Regions from separate parts of the Staphylococcus arlettae genome, predicted to be linked through region 2. Evidence: predicted binding sites of a transcription regulator. Region 2 holds the regulator's gene; the other holds the start of a gene.

Region 1 (7,725 bases), 190 kb from region 2:
ATCAGCATATTCAGTAATTTTCAATACCCATTGCTTCATTGGTCGTCTATAGACTGGATGTCCACCTCTTTCTGATACACCGTCTATAACTTCTTCATTTGATAACACTGTACCTAATGCTGGACACCAATTTACTGCAACTTCATCAACATATGCTAAACCTTTATTGTATAGTTGAATAAATATCCATTGTGTCCATTTGTAATATTCAGGATCAGTGGTATTAATCTCTCTATCCCAATCATAACTGAAGCCTAATTCTTTAATTTGACGTTTAAATGTATCTACATTGTGTTGTGTAAACTCTCTAGGGTTGTTACCTGTATCTAATGCATATTGTTCCGCTGGAAGACCAAAAGCATCCCATCCCATTGGATGCAATACATTGTATCCTTCCATACGTTTGTAGCGAGAAATAATATCAGTTGCAGTATAGCCTTCTGGATGACCAACATGTAAACCTGCTCCTGAAGGGTACGGGAACATATCTAAAGCATAAAATTTCTTTTGACCTAAATTATCACTAGCCTTAAATGTTTTATGCTCTTCCCAATATTGCTGCCACTTTCTTTCAATCTCGTTATGATTGTAATTCACCATGTTTCCTCCTATTCAATAAAAAAACACCTCAAACTATGCTTAATTTTCAAGGGACGACGTTAGCCGCGTTACCACCCTCATTCACTTTCGTGCACTCATTTCATTAAGTAGTTAGAGATGTTATTAATCCATTATTTATTACGTTGGTAAGTTCACTCATCACTTTACACTAGTTCACACCATCCTAGCTCTCTGTAGAAAAGTTAGATAAGTTACTACTCCGATACATTACTAATGATATTTGAAATTGGGTTGATTTTCAAGTGGAAAAATCAACAGTCACTCGCATTATAGAAATAATATTAGTCATTTTTTACATATTTAGCATCCGCTTTTCCAAACAGATAGACAAATCCAAGCGCAATAAATAACAATGCCATCATGGCTAAAAACATAATTTGCATATTAAAAGTATCTACAATAACGCCTCCAAAGACTGGCCCTATTGCTTTCCCTATAGTTGATGCTGAATTTACATACCCTTGATAAGCGCCCTCTTTACCTGTCGGAGCTAATTTGTGTGCAATAGCGGGAACTGCAGGCCATACAAACATTTCACCTAGACTTAATATCACCATACCAATCATGAAAATAGAAAATTGCTGTGCAAAACTTGTTACAAAAAAGGAAAGGATAAAAATCGCTATACCGATATATATTTGATATTTTAAATTGCCTTTTAACAATCGTATAATTGGTAAAATTAAAGGTTGAGCAACGAGTATCAAAATACCATTAACTGTCCACAACAAACTATATTGTCCCATTGAAATATTAATTTGTTGCGTAAATGACGCAATAGTACTTTCCCATTGAATATATGCAATCCAGCAAATACTAAACATGGCGCAAATAAGTAGTAAAGATAATAATTGTGGTCGATTTTCTTTTGCAAATAACGTTAGACTGTCATTAGGTTTAACTTTTACTTCAAGGTTAATATTAAAATTAAAAATCGCAACAATAGCAAATAAGATATACATGCATAAGTTTGCAATAAATATATAATTAAAACTTAACTCAGCAACAAATCCGCCTAGTGCAGCTCCCAATGCTACACCTATGTTTTGCGCTAAATAAATAGCGTTGAAAGTCTGACGTCCACCGTTTGGCCAAACAGCACCAGCCATAGCATAAATTGCTGGAATGATTAGTCCACCTCCGAAACCTAGCAACACTAACCATACAGCGTACCATGGCCAACCATGAAACAGGTTTAATAGAGTTGTACTAAACAAACAAATAGCTGTGCCTAATAATATAGTTTTATAGCCTCCTAGCTTGTCAAAAAGCGTACCGCCAAGTAAATTACCGGCAACCATACCCATGGAGTTAATCAATAATACCAAACCAGCTACAGTTAAACTTTTGTTTAATTCTTCATTCATATAAATCGTATTTAATGGCCATAAAAAACTTGAGCCTGTTATATTTAATGCCATACCAATAACGAGCCACCACACTGATTTAGGCATATTCATACATAAAGCCCCTCTCTAATTATAAAAATCTACTCATACAGTAAACAATATAACACTAAAATATGTTAAAATCTTTAACTAGAATGATTTTAGAAAGGAAAATGTAAAATGGGTAATTATTTCCCTTATGCCTTTGAAGACAAAAGATATCATACATGGAACTATCATTTAAAAAATAAATTTGGACAAAAGATTTTTAAAATTGCGATAGACGGCGGTTTTGATTGTCCTAACAGAGACGGCACAGTAGCATATGGAGGCTGTACATTTTGTTCAGCAGCAGGCAGTGGTGATTTTGCTGGAAATAGAGTTGATCCAATCGAAGTACAATTTAAAGAGATTAAAGATAAAATGCACGAAAAATGGCATGAAGGTCAATATATTGCATATTTTCAAGCTTTTACCAATACCCATGCACCTGTCGAAGTTTTACGTGAGAAATACGAAACAGCATTAAAAGAAGAAGGTGTCGTTGGTTTATCAATCGGTACTAGACCAGATTGTTTACCTGATGACGTGGTAGAATATTTAGCTGAGCTCAATGAACGAACTTATTTATGGGTTGAACTCGGTTTACAAACTGTACACCAAGAAACATCTGATTTAATAAATCGTGCACACGATATGCAAACATATTATGAAGGTGTTGCAAAATTGAGACGTCATAATATCAATGTATGTACACATATCATAAACGGTTTACCAGGTGAAAATTATAATATGATGATGGAAACAGCCAAAGAAGTTGCACAAATGGATGTTCAAGGAATTAAAATTCACTTACTACATTTATTAAAAGGTACTCCTATGGTTAAGCAATATGAAAAAGGCATGTTGGAATTCATGTCTCAAGAAGATTATACAAATTTAGTTTGTGATCAGTTAGAAATTATTCCTAAAGAGATGATCGTACATCGCATCACTGGAGATGGCCCAATTGATTTAATGGTTGGACCAATGTGGAGCGTAAATAAATGGGAAGTATTAAATGAAATCGACAATGAATTAGCACGTAGAAACTCATACCAAGGTAAATATTTTGAAAAAGTGACACAATCATGAAACTAGAAAGAATATTACCTTTTGCTAAAACATTATTAGAATCGCATGTCACACCTCAAAGCATTGTCATTGATGCAACTTGTGGCAATGGTAATGACACTCTATTTTTAGCTAACTTAGTGCCTCAAGGTCATGTCTATGGCTTTGATATTCAAGAACAAGCACTGGCAGCTACTAGTGCTAAAACAGAAAATTATCATAATGTTACGCTAATAAAGGATAGTCATGCCAATGCGTCAAAACATCTTACATCCAAACATAACGGTACAATTGACGCAGCGATATTTAACTTAGGTTACTTACCAAATGGCGACAAGTCAATAGTGACTAAGCCGTCATCTACAATAGAAGCTATTAATTCAATTTTTAATATGTTAGCCACTGAAGGCATCATAATTTTGGTTATTTATTCTGGTCATGAAGAAGGCGCTGTCGAAAAAGATGCGCTTATGAAATATTTACATGATTTTGATCAACAGCAAGCACATATCTTACAATATCAATTTATAAATCAACAAAATAACCCACCTTTTATATGTGCCATTGAAAAAAGATAATAAAAAGCCTCAGAACATTGTTCTGAGGTTTTTTATTGCTCTAAACATTTAAGATAGATTTTAAACTAGACTGTAAACTAGTTTCTTTAGCTGCAATTTCATCTTTAATGAAATCTAAAAGAGCTTCCCTTTTCTCTTTTAAATCTTCATTGAAATGAATAATAACTGTACGTTCATCATTTTGTGGTCTTTCTTTCAAAATCCACTTTTTTTCGACTAAATCATTATACGTACGTGTACGTTTATATGATTTAATATGAACGAAATCATCCATTTCTTTAAGTGTCATTGAGCCTTCTTTCCATAAAGTAAGCAATATTAAGACTTCTTCTTTAGACATCTTATATTCCTTCTTTATACTGTCAAAGATTGCTTCAACATCGTTTAAAAGTTGATTTAGGCTTAAAATGCCTTCAACCTTATTCTGAAGCGCCTTTCCCATAATAATAACCCCCAATAAAAATAATAATAAAACATGAAAAAATTAATTTTATTAATTTTAGTAAGTATTCTTTTTTGAGAACAACATTCACTGGATGAATATTACATTTTTTAATAAAATTAATCTTATACACATTTTAAATTCAATCAAAGAAATATGCAATTAAGTTAGCTTTATTTTTGACTGCATTTCTTTTAAAATTTCAGTTGATTCATTAAATAATAATTTTTCCTCGTCATTTAATGGCATTGCTATCACATTTACTGCCCCATTTCTATTTAATATCGTTGGGACACCAATATAGACATCTTGTTGATTATATTCACCTTCTAAATAACTAGACGTAGTTAGCACAATATTTTGATTTTTTAAAATGGCTTGAGTAATATGCACCAATGCTTGAGCAATACCATAATAAGTTGCGCCTTTAGCTTGGATAATCTCATATGCTGCATCTCGTGTATTACGAAATATCGTGTCAATCAATTGTTTATGTTGTGAATTATTATTTAATATTTCAAGTACAGGTTGACCTGCGATATTTGCCTGTGACCATACGGCAAGTTCAGAATCTCCATGTTCCCCTATGATGTTAGCATCTATACTCGCTGGAGCAACATCTACATATTTTGAAATCTGGTGTTTTAATCTAGCAGTATCTAATACTGTACCAGAACCAATCACTTGGTTTTTTGGTAATCCAGAAGTTTTATATGCAACATAACTTAAAATATCAACTGGATTTGAAGCTATCAAAAAAATCCCATTAAATTGATACTTCATTATTGTAGAAACAATCGACTTTATTATTTTAGCATTTTTTTCTACTAAGTCTAGTCTAGTTTCTCCTGATTTTTGAGCTGCACCTGCTGTAATTACAATAATATCAGCATCTGCACAATCTTTATAATCACCTTTTTTTATATTTACTGTTGTTGAACTATAAGGAGCCGCATGGTTTAAATCTGCAACGTCTCCAGTTACCTTTGTCTCATCTAAATCAATAATCGTTAAGTCATCTGCTATACCTTGTACTACCATAGCAAACGCATAACTAGAACCGACAGCACCATTTCCAACTAACACTACTTTATTTCCATGTTTAACATTCATAACCATCTCTCCTATACAGTAAGATAATGTGATTTTTTTCACAATTAAACTATATCAAACCGATCACAAACTTTCAATATTTTTGTGATTATTTTCACATATATTAATAAAAAAACGATTTAATCTATATTCAATATAAATTAAACCGCTTTGACATAACTTTATATTTTAATGTTTACGATACATTATTTTCATCGTTAACGATAAAACCCATAGTACTCGCACTATTGTTTAAAAACGATAAAATATAACGCATGACTTCATCTCTTTCTGGCTCATTATGAATTTCATGATAAAATCCTGGCCAAACTTTATAATATAACTCGTTTGTTTTAACTTTATCTTTCAGCATTTCCGTGACTTTAATATCACTTATTTTATCTTCACTGGCAGACATAACTAGTGTAGGTATAGGATCAATATCTTGCAAATGCTGCACAGTTTCTTTCATTACTTCGACAATCTGTTTATACCAATTATAACTCACTTTACTTAACATCAATTGATCTTCTTTAGTTTCTTGTATAACTTCTTCGTTTCTAGTTAAGTCTTCAATTTCTATACCCATATTAAAGCGAGTATCTTTAACTAATCTTCCAATATTAGAAATTACTTTATCTTTTCTAACTTTATTGTTCTTTTTGAATTCCAATAATGGTGAAATTAACATTAACCCTTCTACAGGTACCTCTACTTTTTCTAATAGATTTAAAACAATTAATCCTCCAAGACCAACGCCTAAAATGTATGTAGGTATTTTATATTCATTAGCAATCCTAATCCAATCTAAAATATGTTCATGATAGACATCAAAACTTTCAATTTGACCTTTATTTGATCTCGCAGTTTGACCTTGACCAGGTAAATCGCCCATTATAACGTGATATCCATTTCGGCGAAGCATAGTGATTAAATAAGCATATCTACCTGTGTGTTCTAACATATTATGTGCAATAACAACTACACCTTTTGCTTCATTCTCTGTTTCCCACTTCCACATGTCAATACTTCCCCTTCTCAATAGAATTCATTATATTAATTGTATCAAATACTGCTATAAAATTTCCATTTTAATGTGTATCATCTTCAACTTTACACCTATAAAATAGAAAAATAGCACCAACATTTTTATTGTTACTTAATTTTGTGTATTAAGTAAATAATTTTGTATAAAATCAACTTGTAAACGATTTCTTCCCTAATAAATTCATGATACACTTAAATAGAACTAAATATAATTGTGAGAATGGAGGAATACATATGCCAATCATTAAAAATTTTTTCATTGCTTTATCAAACAACAAGGCCTTAAACAACACTGCTAAAAAACTAGGACCCATGTTTGGTGCTAATAAAGTTGTTGCAGGCAACACCATTCCAGCTTTGGTAGAAACCATTTCCCGACTAAATGAAAAAGGTATCGTCGTGACTGTTGATAACCTCGGAGAATATGTCTCTACTGAAGGAGAGGCAATCATGGCTAAAGACCAAATCTTAGAAGTCATGTATGCCATTAATAATTATAATTTAGATGCACATATGTCTATAAAAATCAGTCAATTAGGAGCTGAATTTGACTTAGATTTAGCTTATCGCAATTTAAGAGAAATTTTGCTAAAAGCTAATGAATTTAAAAATATGCACATAAATATCGATACTGAGAAGTATGATTCTCTACTCGATGTTATTCAAACAGTTGACCGTTTAAAAGGTGAATTTAAAAATTTAGGTACTGTAATTCAAGCATATTTATTTAAAGCAGAAGCTTTAATAGATAAATACCCTGAGCTGCGTTTACGCTTAGTTAAAGGCGCATATAAAGAAAATGAATTCATCGCATATCAAACAAAAGATGAAATTGATCGAAATTATATAAATATTATTGAAAAACGCCTTCTTAATTGTAATCACGTTACATCAATAGCAACGCATGATGATCAAATAATAAATCATGTTAAACAATTTACTAAAGACAATAACATAGATAAAGAACAATTTGAATTTCAAATGCTATATGGTTTTCGTACAGAATTAGCTGAAGAAATCGCTAAACAAGGCTATAATTTCTGTATTTATGTCCCATATGGTGATGATTGGTTTAGTTACTTTATGCGTAGATTAGCAGAACGACCACAAAACTTAGTTTTAGCTTATAAGGAGTTCACTTCTCCTAAAATGCTTAAAAAACTAGGCATTATCGCTGGTGCTACTGTAGCTGTTGGTTCGCTATTAAGTATCATCACTAAAAAGGCAAAATAATTTTTGCCACTGACGCTAAAGGTGTTAGAATATTAATATTATCGACGAATTTATTAACGTCAATTTCTATTTTAATACGATAGAAATTGACGTTTTCTTTTACTGTAAGCACTAAGTTATATATTTTGTGACGAAATTTTACGGTAATATTTTAATATAAAAAAGGCGAATCCATTGTCATATGAATTCGTCCTTTTCATTCGAGAATTGG
Region 2 (7,725 bases):
CTACGTGCATCAAGTAAGGGTTTATCAATACGTTCGATTTTTTCTAACATTTTACGACGACTTTTGGCCATTCCTGAAGTAGAGGCACGAGCAATATTTTTATCTACAAAAGTTTCGAGCTTTTTAATTTCAGCTTGTTGATTTTCATACTCTTGCATGCGTTTTTCATAATATTTATCACGTTGAGTGATAAATTGACCATAATTTCCGACGTAATGTTGCACGTCGCCTAACGCTACATCGTATATTTGTGTTACGATTTTATCTAAAAAGTAACGATCATGACTAATTATAATGATGGCGCCTTTAAAATAATTCAAATAACTTTCTAGCCATTGTGTTGTTTCCATATCTAGATGGTTAGTAGGCTCATCAAGTAATAATAAATCAGGATCTTCAAGAAGCATTTGAGCTAAAGAAAGACGTGTTTTTTGACCACCACTAAAATCATTGATAGGACGATTAAAATCCTCATCAGTAAAATGTAAACCATGTAGCACTGTTTTGATTTTACTTTCATATTGATAACCTTCTAATTGTTCAAATCTATTTGATAAATTTTCATATTTTTCAATATGTGCTTTATAGTCATCACTCTCATATTCAGTTGCATGTTGTGCCAACCAATGCGTTTCTTGTTGCATTTGTTGTTCAATTTCCATTACCTGTTTAAATGGTTTTGACATTTCCTCAAAAACTGTCTCATTTGTGTCTAGTGTCATTTGTTGTGTCAAATAGCCTAGTTTTAAATTTTTGATTTTGGAAATATGTCCAGAATCATAACCATCAACACCAGCAATTATTTTCATTAATGTAGATTTTCCCGCACCATTTCGTCCAACAATACCAATACGTTCACCTGTTTTTACTGCGAAATTTACATCATTGAAAATATCTTTTCCATCGAATGATTTTGACACATTGTTTAATTGTAATAATATCATTTGATTCGCACCTCTCTAATACTTTATATTCTACCGTATAACGGCTATTGAGAAAACAAGGATTGTTTATTTTTAAATATTTATCATGTATAATATTGTAGTAATTGTACATACAAAATTAAGGATATAATCCAAGTATTATTAGGGGGACAAGGTTTTGGCTAATCATAGCGATAGAATTCCTCGAGCGACGTTAAAACGTTTACCGTTATACTATAGATTTGTTAATACATTAAAGTCAAAAGGTATAGACAGGGTGAACTCTAAAACAATTAGCGAAGGATTAAATATCGATTCAGCGACGATTCGTAGAGACTTTTCGTATTTTGGAGAATTGGGTAAAAAAGGATATGGTTATAATATAGACAGCCTGTTGCATTTCTTTAAAAATGAGATAAGTAAAAATAATGAAATTAAAATTGCCATTGTAGGTGTAGGTAATTTAGGTAAAGCGTTATTGACGTATAATTTTTCTATACATGATGAAATGACCATTACAGAAGCTTTTGATATTCGTGATGAAATAGTGGGTCAACAAGTAGGTAATATTGTTGTTAAACATTTTGATGAGATGCAAGAGACATTACAAAATGAAGCTATCGATGTAGTGATTTTAACGACACCTGAAACAGTAGCCCAACGAGTCGCTGATCAACTTGTAGAAGCAGGTGTTAAAGGTATTTTAAACTTCACGCCAAATCGCGTTAGCACTCCGAATGATGTGCAAGTTCATCATATTGATTTAGGTATTGAACTACAATCATTACTATTCTTTATGAAAAATTATGGTAATAAATAACTGTTTTAAGAGACTGGGACAATATTGATTGTCCTAGTCTCTTTTCATTTTGGTAGTAGCTGACTGCATTGAAAATGCGCTTTAAATCAAGCTTTTTTCAACGCTAGTCATCCTTGCCAGGGTGGGACGACGAAATCATTTTTTCAAAATCGGATTTCTGTCCCACTCCATGTTTTAGTCGAAACCTTTTTCATATGGGCAGTAGCTGACTGCATTGAAAATGCGCTTCAAACCGAGCTTTTTTCAACGCTAGTCATCCTTGCCGGGGTGGGACGACGAAATCATTTTTTTCAAAATCAGATTTCTGTCCCACTCCCTTTATATTTTAGAGTTACAAAATTATTACAATTTGCGCAAACTATTGAAATTTATAGTGAAATTTTATATTATTAATCTTATTGACTTAATCGGAAAAGAGGAGATAAAGTGATTTGGTTAATTGTTAGTGGACTAATAGTAGGAGCATTATTAGGATTTGTAATGCAAAGAACACGCTTTTGTCTAGCCGGTGGCTTTAGAGATATGTATATACAAAAAAGTAATAAGATGTTTTATGCATTACTAATTGCTATTTCAATACAAAGTATTGGGCTACTTATTTTGACATCTACAGGAGTAGTCCAAATACCTGAATCAAGTTATCCAATTATAGGAACAATTATTGGTTCATTTATATTTGGAATTGGCATGGTATTGTCAGGTGGCTGTGCTACAGGTACTTGGTATCGTGCAGGTGAAGGATTGATAGGCAGTTGGATTGCCTTAGCATTATACGCTGTAACGGCAGCAGTAACTAAATTTGGTTTGTTATTACCTGTAATGAATGGCATTAACAAACCAACTACGGTTAGTACAAGTATGTCTCAAACAACAGGTATTCCAACTTGGGTTTGGGTAGTTTTATTAGTTGCAATTACTATCTTTTTTGTAGTGAAAACATTGCGTAAACCTAAATCAAAAGTAGCAGTACCAAAATTAAAACAAAAATTTACAGGTGTACGTTACTATCTATTTGAAAAGAAATACCATCCATTTATTGCAGCAATTGTTGTCGGATTGATTGCATTGCTAGCATGGCCTGTCAGTGAATCTACAGGACGTATGTATGGTTTAGGTATAACAACACCATCAGCTAACATTGTGCAATTTTTTATGACTGGTGATGTAAACCTGTTAGACTGGGGAGTGTTCCTAGTATTAGGTATTTTCTTTGGTTCGTATATCGCAGCTAAAGGTTCAAGAGAGTTTAAATGGAGACTACCAGATAAAAAAACCATTAGAAATAGTGTCATTGGGGGCGCTTGTATGGGATTTGGTGCGTCAGTAGCCGGTGGCTGTTCAATAGGGAATGGCTTAGTAGAAACTGCGACTATGTCATGGAAGGGCTGGATAGCACTAGCTTCTATGATTTTAGGTGCATGGTTTATGAGTTATTTCATCTTTATCAGACCAATGAAAAAAGCACAGCGAGCAACAACACAAAGTAATGCTCAAGTAACGACTCAAACTCAAACAACATAATTATTAAGGAGGATTGTTTTATGGTACATGAACTTGGAACAGTAGGAATGGTTTGTCCATTTCCATTAATTGAAGCTCAAAAGAAAATGGAAACATTAACAACTGGTGATGAATTGAAAATTGATTTTGATTGTACACAAGCAACAGAAGCATTGCCAAACTGGGCTGCTGAACAAGGTTATCCAGTAACAAACTATGAACAATTAGATGATGCTTCTTGGACAATTACAGTTCAAAAAGCATAATAATATAAGAGACTAGGACAAAATTGATTCGTCCTAGTCTCTTTTCATATTGGCAGTAGCTGACTGCATTGAAAATGCGCTTCAAACCAAGCTTGTTTCAATGCTAGTCATCCTTGCCAGGGTGGGATGACGAAATCATTTTTTTCAAAATCAAATTTCTGTCCCACTCTCTTTTTATTGGCATTAGTGCATTGCTAGCTTGAAGCAATTATATTTAAAATAGTTCTCCAAGGTAATGAAGTTGAAGAGAGTCTACATAAATACTTTAAAGGTTCTGTTCTATTTATAAATCGATGTATTTTTATATTTTAAGCGATTACAATATGATAAAATATAGTTTAAAGTGCAAATACAGTACATAAATGAAAGTGAGTAAATATGAAGAACATAGCAGATATTGCAAAAATTGCAGGTGTATCTAAAAGTACAGTATCTAGATATTTAAACAATGGTTCTGTGAGTAGAAAAACTAAAGAGAAATTAGATGCTATTATTCGACAATATGATTATCAACCCAATCAATTTGCTCAAAGTTTAAGAGCACATAAAACAAACATGATAGGTGCTATTATACCGAGAATGAATTCATATGCAGTAGATGAGACCATTAAAGGTGTGAAAAATTTATGTGATAGTTTGAATTATAGATTATTACTTAATTATACTAATTTAGATCCAGCATTAGAAATCGATGCATTAGAAACATTTTATCGCAGTAAGGTTGATGGCATTATCTTTATGGCTACTGATTTAACCGATAAACATTTAGAGGTCATTAATAAAATTAATGTCCCTGTCGTTATTGTAGGCCAACATTTTGAATCATTCCATTGCATTGTACACGATGATTACCATGCAGGATATCTTGTTGGTGATTTAATTGGTCAACGAGGTTATCGTCACATTAAGTATTTTAGTGTTACTGAACACGATACTGCTGTGGGAATAAAAAGAAAAAGTGGATTAATTGATGGTTTGAAGCAATACCATGTAACGCCTGATGTTACAACGACATCATTTAATTTTAATGAAGCCATGATTGACGTGCAATCTGAATTACATAAAGATCATTCTTACGATGTTATTATTGGCGCCACAGATGCTATTGGCCTTGCAGTTCATAAATTTTGCACTGAACATCAATTATCATTTGATCAGCGTATGATAGTTGGTTTTGGGGGCGATCCAATGACCCAATTAGTATCACCGGTGATTAATACTGTAATTTATCATTTTGAAGCCGCTGGTGAAGTAGCGATGTCTCAATTAGATAAACTCATAAAACAACAATCAGTTGAAGAAAAAATTCTTATAGATGTAGAACTTAGTTTTAAATAAAGTTATTAAATGGAACCGATACCACAAAAGGTGGTAAACGTGCTAAAATGAATATGTATTATGATGAGGAGGAATATTAACAATGAGTGAGTGGAGTCGAGAAGACCGTTATCAGCGATATGAAGATGTTTCACATGAAGAATTACATCAATTACAAGAGCAAGTCAGTGCTTCTAAATATAGACAAATATTCCATATTCAACCCCAAACAGGTTTATTGAATGATCCCAATGGTTTAATTTACTTTAATGGGATGTACTACTTATCTCATCAATGGTTTCCATTAGGTGCTGTACATGGATTAAAATATTGGTTCAACTTTACAAGTAAAGATTTAGTACATTTTGAACCTCAAGGTCCGATATTAAAACCAGATACTATCGCGGATAGCCATGGTGTGTATAGTGGTAGTGCCTTTGAATACAACCAACAACTTTATTACATGTATACCGGAAACCATCGTGATGATGAGTGGAATCGTCATTCAAGCCAAATGATTGCCAAAATGAATGAAGATGGTACTATAACAAAATTTCCAAAACCAGTTATAAGTCAGCCACCACAGGGTTATACTCAACACTTCAGAGATCCTAAAGTGTTTAAACACAATGAAAGTTATTATGCGATTATAGGTGCACAAAATGAAGTATTAAATGGTAGAGCATTAATCTATAAATCTAATGATATCGTCAATTGGGAACTTTTAGGTGACTTAACTACACAATTAACTGAGTTTGGTTATATGTGGGAATGTCCCGACTATTTTAATTTAGACGGTTTTGACATGTTACTTTTTTGCCCACAAGGTATTGAAGCACAAGGAGAAAAATTTAACAACATCTATCAATCAGGCTATATAATGGGTCAATTAGATTTGACTACTATGACGATGAATCATGGTGATTTTATTGAATTAGATCACGGATTTGATTTTTATGCACCACAAACATTTATAGATGAACACGGTCAACGTATTTTAATAGGTTGGATGGGCTTACCAGAGATCAATTATCCAACTGATGAAGACGGTTGGGCACATTGTTTTACACTACCTCGTGAATTGACAATTGAACAAGGTGAACTTAAGCAACGACCAATTAAAGCTTTACAGCAATTAAGATTTAATAAAGAAACGGCATTAGGTTATGCCAACAAATTCACAAGACAATTGCAACCATATGATGGGACTCAATACGAGTTAATAATTGATATTTTAGAAAATGAAGCAACAGAAATATATTTTGAATTACGCAAAAACAAAAATTGTAGTACTTTAATCAGTTATAATACGAAAACGCACAAACTTACTTTAGATCGTACTGACAGTGGTTTATTACCAGAGCCAGTTATGGGTACTACGCGCAGTACTTCGTTAGATACGCCTTTGCGTCAACTACAAATTTTTGTAGATACTTCTAGTATTGAAATTTTTTGTAATGATGGTGAACGAGTATTAACATCACGTATATTTCCAACAGAACAAGCAGATGGCATTAAAGTATCGACAGAATCGGGTCAAGTTTATCTGCAACTTACAAAATATGATTTGAAAGTAGGGGAACAATGAGAAAATTATATGCTATTGGAGAAGCGTTAATCGACTTTATACCGGGCACAACAGATACAAAATTAAAAGATGTTGAAACCTTTTCACGTCAAGTGGGAGGTGCACCTTGTAATGTTGCAAGTACAGTACAGAAGTTGGGCGGACATGCTGAAATGGTAACACAATTAGGCAATGATGCTTTTGGTGATATCATTGTTGAAACATTAGATGACATAGGTGTAGGGACTTCATTTATACGACGAACAGATGAAGCGAATACAGCATTAGCATTTGTGAGCTTAACTCAAGACGGAGAAAGAGAATTTTCTTTTTATCGTAAACCTTCAGCAGATATGTTATACAAATCTGAATATTTAACAGATCTTACAGTAACTGAGGAAGATATATTACATTTTTGCTCTGTTGATTTAGTACAAAGTGATATGAAAATCGCACATGAAACATTGATTAACCAATTTCATCAAGCAGGGGGGACAATAGTTTTTGACCCTAATGTTCGCTTGCCATTGTGGGATAGTGCAGAAGAATGTCAACAAGCTATTCGTCAATTTATACCACGTGCACACATTGTAAAAATTTCAGATGAAGAGTTAACTTTTATTACGGGATATACTGATGAACAAGCTGCACTTAAGTGGCTATTTCAAGGTAATGTAGAAGCGGTTATCTATACTAAAGGTGCAGCTGGTTCTGAAATACATTTAAAAGATGGTTCAGTACAAAGTCATGAAGGATTTGAAGTCACACCAATCGATACAACAGGTGCAGGAGATGCATTTATTGGTGCAGCAATTAGTAAGTTATTAACATATGATGCTAAAAATCTAGCAGATACTTTACAACAACATGGAGCGAGTATTTTGAAATTCAGTAATTTTGTAGCAGCACAAGTAACTACTAAATATGGTGCTATTGAGAGTATTCCAACTTTAACAGAAGTGGAAAAAGGACTTCAATAGTTGTTATTGGCAATTTAATCAACTTTAATTAAAAAAATGCTGGAACTTCATTGATGTTCCAGCATTTTTTATATTTTTTTTATATTTCGAACTGATGCATAGCAATATTCTTGATTATTGAAATAAACGATCCGTTCTTTAGAATCAATGGATTCAATATTATGTCGATTAACCACAAAGCTATTGTGACACCTGAAAAACCGCTCATCTAATTGACTGAGTTCTTTTAAGTTACCATAAAATTCAATTTGTCGATTGTCTAAATGCGCAATTAAACGGTGTGATTTTGATGAAGATTCAAAAAACATAATATCATCGTAACGTACATATACAGAATTACTACCGCGTTTAA

Evidence for each region. Region 2 encodes Rex, which represses fermentation and respiration genes when NADH is low (regulators of the CRP and FNR family bind a similar motif). Its sites were predicted from a motif close to TTGTGAAATATTTCACAA; they were not measured.
Region 1: the regulator Rex is predicted to act here: its motif matches at 5,282-5,299, upstream of MUA37_RS05390 (L-lactate dehydrogenase).

What each region holds. Positions count from the first base shown of each region.
Region 1 is NZ_CP094803.1:1,099,146-1,106,870, reverse strand. It holds gene leuS (leucine--tRNA ligase) at 1-600, opposite strand, end outside; gene MUA37_RS05410 (MDR family MFS transporter) at 903-2,081, opposite strand; gene MUA37_RS05405 (tRNA modification radical SAM protein MnmL/YtqA) at 2,190-3,143, shown strand; gene MUA37_RS05400 (tRNA 5-(aminomethyl)-2-thiouridylate-methyltransferase MnmM) at 3,140-3,700, shown strand; gene MUA37_RS05395 (transcriptional regulator, SarA/Rot family) at 3,741-4,142, opposite strand; gene MUA37_RS05390 (L-lactate dehydrogenase) at 4,305-5,255, opposite strand; gene MUA37_RS05385 (alpha/beta fold hydrolase) at 5,431-6,255, opposite strand; gene MUA37_RS05380 (proline dehydrogenase family protein) at 6,516-7,514, shown strand.
Region 2 is NZ_CP094803.1:905,692-913,416, forward strand. It holds gene MUA37_RS04300 (ABC-F family ATP-binding cassette domain-containing protein) at 1-944, opposite strand, end outside; gene MUA37_RS04305 (redox-sensing transcriptional repressor Rex) at 1,102-1,743, shown strand; gene MUA37_RS04310 (YeeE/YedE family protein) at 2,170-3,264, shown strand; gene MUA37_RS04315 (sulfurtransferase TusA family protein) at 3,285-3,509, shown strand; gene MUA37_RS04320 (LacI family DNA-binding transcriptional regulator) at 3,888-4,847, shown strand; gene MUA37_RS04325 (sucrose-6-phosphate hydrolase) at 4,930-6,414, shown strand; gene MUA37_RS04330 (carbohydrate kinase family protein) at 6,411-7,373, shown strand; gene agrA (quorum-sensing response regulator AgrA) at 7,442-7,725, opposite strand, start outside.